DNA from 3 places in the Pseudomonas sp. Q1-7 genome. Region 1 is predicted to be linked to each of the others. Evidence: predicted binding sites of a transcription regulator. Region 1 holds the regulator's gene; each other region holds the start of a gene.

Region 1 (2,264 bases):
GTCCATGGTGCGGTTGGCGGCTTTCTCGGTCATCTGCACCACGTAGGACAGGCGATCGGTCGCGTCGGCGATCTGCGACATTTCCTGGGCATGGGGCAGGTGCGGGTCGATCTGGAAGTTGACAATGGCGTTGTGCAGCTCACGGGTGAGCTTGCCGACTTCCTGGTACAGGCCGCGATCGCGAACCTGGTTCAACTCGTGGATAAGTTGCACGGCATCGGTGAAATTGCCCTTCTCAAGGCTTTCGACCAATTCCCGCGCACGGACTTTCAGGGTCGACTCGAAGTCTCCCAGCAGGTGTTCATTCTGGTCCATGGTGCCCTCGCGGCTGACATCAGCCGTTGACCCGCTCGAAGATCTTCTCGATTTTTTCTTTCAGCACCTGGGCAGTGAAAGGTTTGACCACGTAGCCGTTCACACCGGCCTGGGCGGCCTCGATGATCTGCTCGCGCTTGGCCTCGGCCGTCACCATCAGGACCGGCAGATGCTTCAGGCGCTCGTCGGCGCGCACCGCGCGCAGCAGATCGATGCCGGTCATGCCGGGCATGTTCCAGTCGGTCACGAGGAAATCGAAGTTGCCGCTGTGCAGCATCGGCAGGGCGGTTGTGCCGTCGTCGGCTTCGGCGGTATTGGTGAAGCCCAAGTCACGCAAGAGGTTCTTGATGATCCGTCTCATCGTCGAGAAATCGTCAACGATGAGGATTTTCATGTTTTTGTCCAAGTCGACCTCCGTACAGTCTCAAACGCCCCTCTTGCCGGGAGCGCACTCATATCTGGAAGTGGTGCCGGTTCAACGCGCGCGCCATTCGCCCAGCCGCGCGCGCAGACGTGCCGCGCATTGGCTGTGCAACTGGCTGACCCGTGATTCGCTGACCCCCAGCACTTCACCAATTTCCTTCAAATTCAGTTCTTCGTCGTAATACAGCGCCAGCACCAGGCGCTCCCGCTCCGGCAGGTTCGCGATGGCATCGGCCAGCGCGGCCTGGAAGCGGTCTTCTTCCAGATCATGGGAAGGCGAGAATTGGGTGACACCGGCGTCCTCGTGCATGCCGCCCTGCTCGCCGTCCTGCAACAGGTCGTCGAAGCTGAACAGGCGGCTGCCCAAGGTGTCGCTCAGGATGCCGTAGTAGTCTTCGAGACTCAATTCAAGTTCGGCAGCAACTTCCTGATCTTTAGCGTCGCGTCCCGTTCTGGCCTCGATGGCGCGGATCGCGTCGCTCACCATGCGGGTGTTGCGATGCACCGAGCGCGGCGCCCAGTCGCCCTTGCGGACCTCGTCGAGCATGGCCCCGCGAATGCGGATACCGGCATAGGTCTCGAAGCTGGCGCCCTTGCTGCCGTCATACTTCTTCGAGGCTTCGAGCAAGCCGATCATCCCGGACTGCATCAGGTCTTCGACCTGCACGCTGGCCGGCAGGCGCGCGAGCAGGTGGTAGGCGATGCGCTTGACCAGGGGGGCGTAACGCTCGATCAACTGATGTTGCGAATCCCTCGCCTGTGCCTTGCCGTACATACGCAGTCCAGTGGCGGGTGTCATACGGGGTTTTCCGCGCTCGGCTGCCGGACCAGCCGCTCGACGAAGAACTCCAGGTGGCCCCGCGGATTGGCCGGCAGCGGCCAGCTGTCGACCTTCTGCGCGATGGCCTTGAAGGCCAGCGAGCACTTCGAGCGCGGGAACGCTTCGTAGACCGCGCGTTGCTTCTGCACCGCCTTGCGCACCGACTCGTCGTAGGGAACGGCGCCCACGTACTGCAGGGCGACGTCGAGGAAGCGGTCGGTGACCTTGGTCAGCTTGGCGAACAGGTTGCGCCCTTCCTGCGGGCTGTGGGCCATGTTGGCCAGCACGCGGAAGCGGCTCATGCCGTAGTCGCGGTTGAGCAGCTTGATCAGTGCGTAAGCGTCGGTGATGGAGGTCGGCTCGTCGCAGACCACCACGATCACTTCCTGGGCCGCGCGGACGAAGCTGACCACCGAATCGCCGATGCCGGCGGCGGTGTCGATCACCAGCACGTCGAGGTTGTCGCTGATGTCGCTGAATGCCTGGATCAGGCCGGCGTGCTGCATGGGCGAAAGCTGCACCATGCTCTGGGTGCCGGAGGCGGCCGGGACGATGCGGATGCCCCCCGGCCCCTGCAACAGCACGTCGCGCAGGTCACATTCGCCATTGATCACATCGGCCAGGGTGCGTTTGGCGGTGAGGCCGAGCAGGACGTCGACGTTGGCCAGGCCGAGGTCGGCGTCCAGCAGCATGACGCGACGACCGA
Region 2 (2,264 bases), 140 kb from region 1:
TCCACGCGCTGGCGTTCCAGGCCTTCGGAGCTGTTGTGGGCCAGGGTGTCGGCCTGGCGGGCCTGCTGGGTGAGGTGCTCGGCGGTGTCCTGCAGCCGGGTCAGGCAGGTCTTCAGGCGGGCTTCCTGGCTGAGCATGGCCATTTCCAGGCGGGCCTGGACGCCGCGGCTGTCGGTGTACATCTGCGCGATCAGCGGGTCGGAGGTGCTCTGCTCGGCCAGGTGCAGCAGGCGCTTGATGCCACGGTTCTGCCAGGCCAGGCCGATGAGGCCCAGCGGCACCGAGAGCAGGGCGGCAAGGATGAAGCCCCAGTGGGAGTCCAGCCAGGCGCCGATGAGGAAGCCGATCTGGCTGATGAGAATGAACGGCAACCAGTCCTGCAGTACCGGCAGCCACTTGTCGCGACTGGGGATGGCGGCCTTGCCGGCGTTCAGGCGCTGGTAGAGGGCCTCGGCGCGACGCACCTGCTCGGCGCTGGGCTTGACCCGCACCGACTCGTAGCCGACGACCTGGCTGCCTTCGAATATGGGGGTGACGTAGGCGTTCACCCAGTAGTGATCACCGTTCTTGCAGCGATTCTTCACCACACCCATCCAGGGGCGACCCTTTTTCAGGGTCGTCCACATATGGGCGAAGACGGCCGGCGGGACATCCGGATGGCGTACCAGATTGTGGGGCGAGCGAAGCAGTTCGTCGCGGCTGAAGCCGCTGATGGCGATGAAGGCTTCGTTGGCATAGGTGATGACGCCCTTGCTGTCCGTCGTGGAGATCAGGCGTTGTTCGGCTGGGAAGCTGCGTTCCCGCTGAGTGATAGGCTGGTTGTTTCTCATGGTGTCCTTCCGCAAGGCTTACATCCTTATCGGCACCTGCGCGTCAAGGTTGAGCCTTTTCTTACGGCGCCAGTCTATCCGCATTTCGCTGCCAAGCGTTCAAGGAGGCGGCGATTATCCGTGCCCCCGGGCACGCGGCGCCGCGAGGGGGCCGCGCGCCGAGGACCGCCTCAACTGGCGAGCAACTGCCGCAGCACGTAGTGCAGGATGCCGCCCGCCTTGAAGTACTCCACCTCGTTCAGGGTATCGATGCGGCAGAGCAGTTCCACTTGGTCGCGGGTGCTGTCCTCGCGGGTGATCGCCAGGCGCAGGTCCATGTGCGGCCGCAGGCTGGCACCGTTCAGGCCGAGGATATCGAGGGTTTCCCGACCGGTCAGGTTCAGGCTCTTGCGGTCCTTGCCCGCTTTGAACTGCAGCGGCAGCACGCCCATACCCACCAGGTTGGAACGGTGGATGCGCTCGAAACTCTCGGCGATCACCGCCCGGACCCCCAGCAGGTTGGTGCCCTTGGCCGCCCAGTCGCGGGACGAGCCGGTGCCGTACTCCTTGCCGGCCACTATCACCAGCGGCGTGCCTTCGGCCTGGTAGCGCATGGCCGCGTCGTAGATGGCCAGTTTCTCGCCGCTGGGCACATGCAGGGTGTTGCCGCCTTCCTCGCCGCCGAGCATTTCGTTGCGGATGCGGATGTTGGCGAAGGTGCCGCGCATCATCACCTCATGGTTGCCGCGTCGCGAGCCGTAGGAGTTGAAGTCGGCGGGCGCCACGCCGTGCTCGCGCAGGTAGCGTCCGGCCGGGCTGTCGGCCTTGATGTTGCCGGCCGGGGAGATGTGGTCGGTGGTCACCGAGTCCCCGAGCAGGGCGAGGATTCGCGCCTGGCGCACGTCTTCCACCTTGGGCGGTGCACCGGTGATGTCGGCGAAGAAAGGCGGATGCTGGATATAGGTGGAGTCCGCCTGCCAGGCATAGGTGTCGGATTCGGGCACCTGGATCGCCCGCCATTTCTCGTCGCCGGCGAAGACTTCGGCGTATTCCTTGCGAAACATCGCGGTGTCCACCTTCTGGATGGCGGCAGCGATTTCCTGCTGGCTGGGCCAGATGTCCCGCAAGTAGACCGGCTGGCCGTCCTTGCCCTGGCCCAGGGGTTGGCTGCCCAGGTCCAGGCGCACGCTGCCGGCCAGGGCGTAGGCCACCACCAGCGGCGGCGAGGCCAGCCAGTTGGCCTTGACCAGGGGGTGCACGCGGCCCTCGAAGTTGCGGTTGCCGGACAGCACCGAGGCCACGGTCAGGTCCGCTTGCTGGATGGCCGCCTCGATGGGGTCGAGCAAGGGGCCGGAGTTGCCGATGCAGGTGGTGCAGCCGTAGCCCACCAGGTTGAAGCCGAGCTGGTCCAGGTAGGGCGTCAGCCCGGCGGCGCGGAAGTATTCGGTGACGACC
Region 3 (2,264 bases), 2.3 Mb from region 1:
GTGGGCGGTGATGGTGGCGCCCACGTTGGCCGAAGCCGATTGCACGAACTGCACCGCATCGCCGGTGGTGATGTGCTCGAAGACCACCTTGAGGGTCGGGAAGCGCTCGACCACGCGGGTCAGGTGTTCGTCGATGAAGACCTTCTCGCGGTCGAACACGTCGATCTCGCCGCGGGTCACTTCGCCGTGGACCAGCAGCAGCATGCCCACTTCGGCCATGGCTTCCAGGGCCGGGAAGATCTTGTCGATGCTGGTGACGCCGGAGTCCGAGTTGGTGGTGGCGCCGGCCGGGTAGAGCTTGGCGGCGTGGATGAAGCCGGATGCCTTGGCCGCGCGGATGTCCTCGGGGCTGGTGCGGTCGGTGAGGTAGAGCACCATCAGCGGCTCGAAGCGGCTGCCGGCCGGGCGGGCGGCAAGGATGCGCTGGCGATAGGCGTCGGCCTCCTCGGCATTGCGAACCGGGGGCACCAGGTTGGGCATGATGATGGCGCGACCGAAGGTACGGGCAGCATCGGCAACGGTGTGGGCCAGGACGGCACCATCGCGCAGATGAATGTGCCAGTCGTCGGGACGCAGGAGGGTCAAACGGTCGGACATGAGGGGCTTCCAGGCGGGCAGAACTGGGCCGACATGCTACCGGAAAAGCCCTTCCGGGGCACGCGGGGCTTGCGCCCGCGGCATGTGTGCCGGCAAATCCGCGCTCAAGTTTTGCCGCCTGGGACCGATATCCAGCAGGAACGCCGCAATTCCCCGTGGAGCCCGCCGTGCGCCAGCGCTATCTCGTCTTCCTGAGCTTGTTCGCCAGCCTGCCGGCCATGGCAGTCACCTTCCAGACGCGCCTGGAGAAGGTGGAGTGGAAGGTCGAGGGCGACAAGTTCGAATGCCGGCTGTCGCAGCCCATCACCGATTTCGGCGCCGGCGAGTTCGTGCGCCGTGCGGGCGAGCAGGCCATCTTCCGCCTGAAGGCCCACGAGCGCTGGCTGGGGGCCGGTTCGGCCACCTTGCTGGCGGCCGCCGCCCCCTGGCAGCCGGGGAGGGGGGATATCAATCTCGGCGTGGTCAGCGTTGGCGGCGGTGAAGTGCCCTTCAACAGTTCCCAGCAGCAGGCCGGGCGCCTGCTTACGGGGCTGCTGGAGGGGCGCAGCCCGCTGGTTCGCCATCGCACCCTGCAGGGCGGCGATGCACTGGAGGTACGCCTGCTGCCGGTGAAGTTCAACCAGGCCTATCAGGATTACCTCGCCTGCACCGCCAAATTGCTGCCGGTGAACTTCGATCAGGTCAGGCATGTCCAGGTGGGCTTTCCCGGTGACGGAATCGAGCTGGATGACCTTTCCCGCGCCAAGCTGGGGATCATGCTCGACTTCATCAAGGCCGACCCCAGTGTCAACCACATCGAAATCGATGGCCACTCCGACAACAGCGGCAACCGCCTGACCAACCGCGACCTCTCGCGTCGCCGTGCCCTGGCGGTGTACGACTTCTTCAAGGCCAACGACTTCCCCGAGGCGCAGATGGTCATGCGCTTCCACGGCGAGCGTTATCCGCTGGTGCCGAACAACAGTGCGGCGAACCGTGCGAAGAACCGCCGTGTCACCGTCCGGCTGTCGCGCGTGGACCTGCCCGTGGAAGCATCGCCCGCGGCGCCCGCCCCCGCTCCCGCCCCGGCAGAGGCGCCGGCGCCCACGGCACCGGGGGTTCCCGCCGCCGCACCCGGAGCTCCCGCCGCCACCCCCGGCGCCCAGCAGGGGGCGGCCAGGCCGCAGCCGCCGGCCGGTTCTTGATCGCGCCATTCGTCGTGACGCCGACAGAATCTGTCGCCTCGTCGTCATAAGCTGTCGCGCCACTGTAATTTGGCCGCCAGGGTCAGTAGAATCACGGGTTTTTCGTACAACCCCCGTGGAGTTGATGGCATGGCGGACGTGAAGAAGGTTGTCCTGGCTTATTCCGGTGGCCTGGACACCTCGGTGATCCTCAAGTGGCTGCAAGATACCTATAACTGCGAAGTGGTGACCTTCACCGCCGACCTCGGCCAGGGCGAGGAGGTCGAGCCGGCCCGCGCCAAGGCCCAGGCCCTGGGCGTCAAGGAAATCTACATCGATGACCTGCGCGAAGAGTTCGTCCGCGACTTCGTCTACCCGATGTTCCGCGCCAACACCATCTATGAAGGCGAGTACCTGCTGGGCACCTCCATTGCCCGTCCGCTGATCGCCAAGCGCCTGATCGAAATCGCCAACGAGACCGGTGCCGACGCCATCTCCCACGGC

What was found. The regulator FliA, encoded in region 1, starts transcription of late flagellar genes. The targets are predictions, from matches to a motif close to CTAAAGTTTNNNNNNNNNNNGCCGNTAA.
Region 2: a site for FliA is predicted at 857-884, ahead of PJW05_RS17900 (methyl-accepting chemotaxis protein). Genes of this name have one in related genera too.
Region 3: a site for FliA is predicted at 701-728, ahead of PJW05_RS07830 (flagellar protein MotY). Genes of this name have one in related genera too.

What each region holds. Positions count from the first base shown of each region.
Region 1 is NZ_CP116304.1:3,990,127-3,992,390, forward strand. Features, by position in the region: gene PJW05_RS18570 (protein phosphatase CheZ) at 1-315, opposite strand, end outside; gene PJW05_RS18575 (chemotaxis response regulator CheY) at 335-709, opposite strand; gene fliA (RNA polymerase sigma factor FliA) at 791-1,537, opposite strand; gene fleN (flagellar synthesis regulator FleN) at 1,534-2,264, opposite strand, start outside.
Region 2 is NZ_CP116304.1:3,854,314-3,856,577, reverse strand. Features, by position in the region: gene PJW05_RS17900 (methyl-accepting chemotaxis protein) at 1-830, opposite strand, end outside; gene acnA (aconitate hydratase AcnA) at 1,001-2,264, opposite strand, start outside.
Region 3 is NZ_CP116304.1:1,687,814-1,690,077, forward strand. Features, by position in the region: gene pyrC (dihydroorotase) at 1-597, opposite strand, end outside; gene PJW05_RS07830 (flagellar protein MotY) at 765-1,781, shown strand; gene PJW05_RS07835 (argininosuccinate synthase) at 1,911-2,264, shown strand, end outside.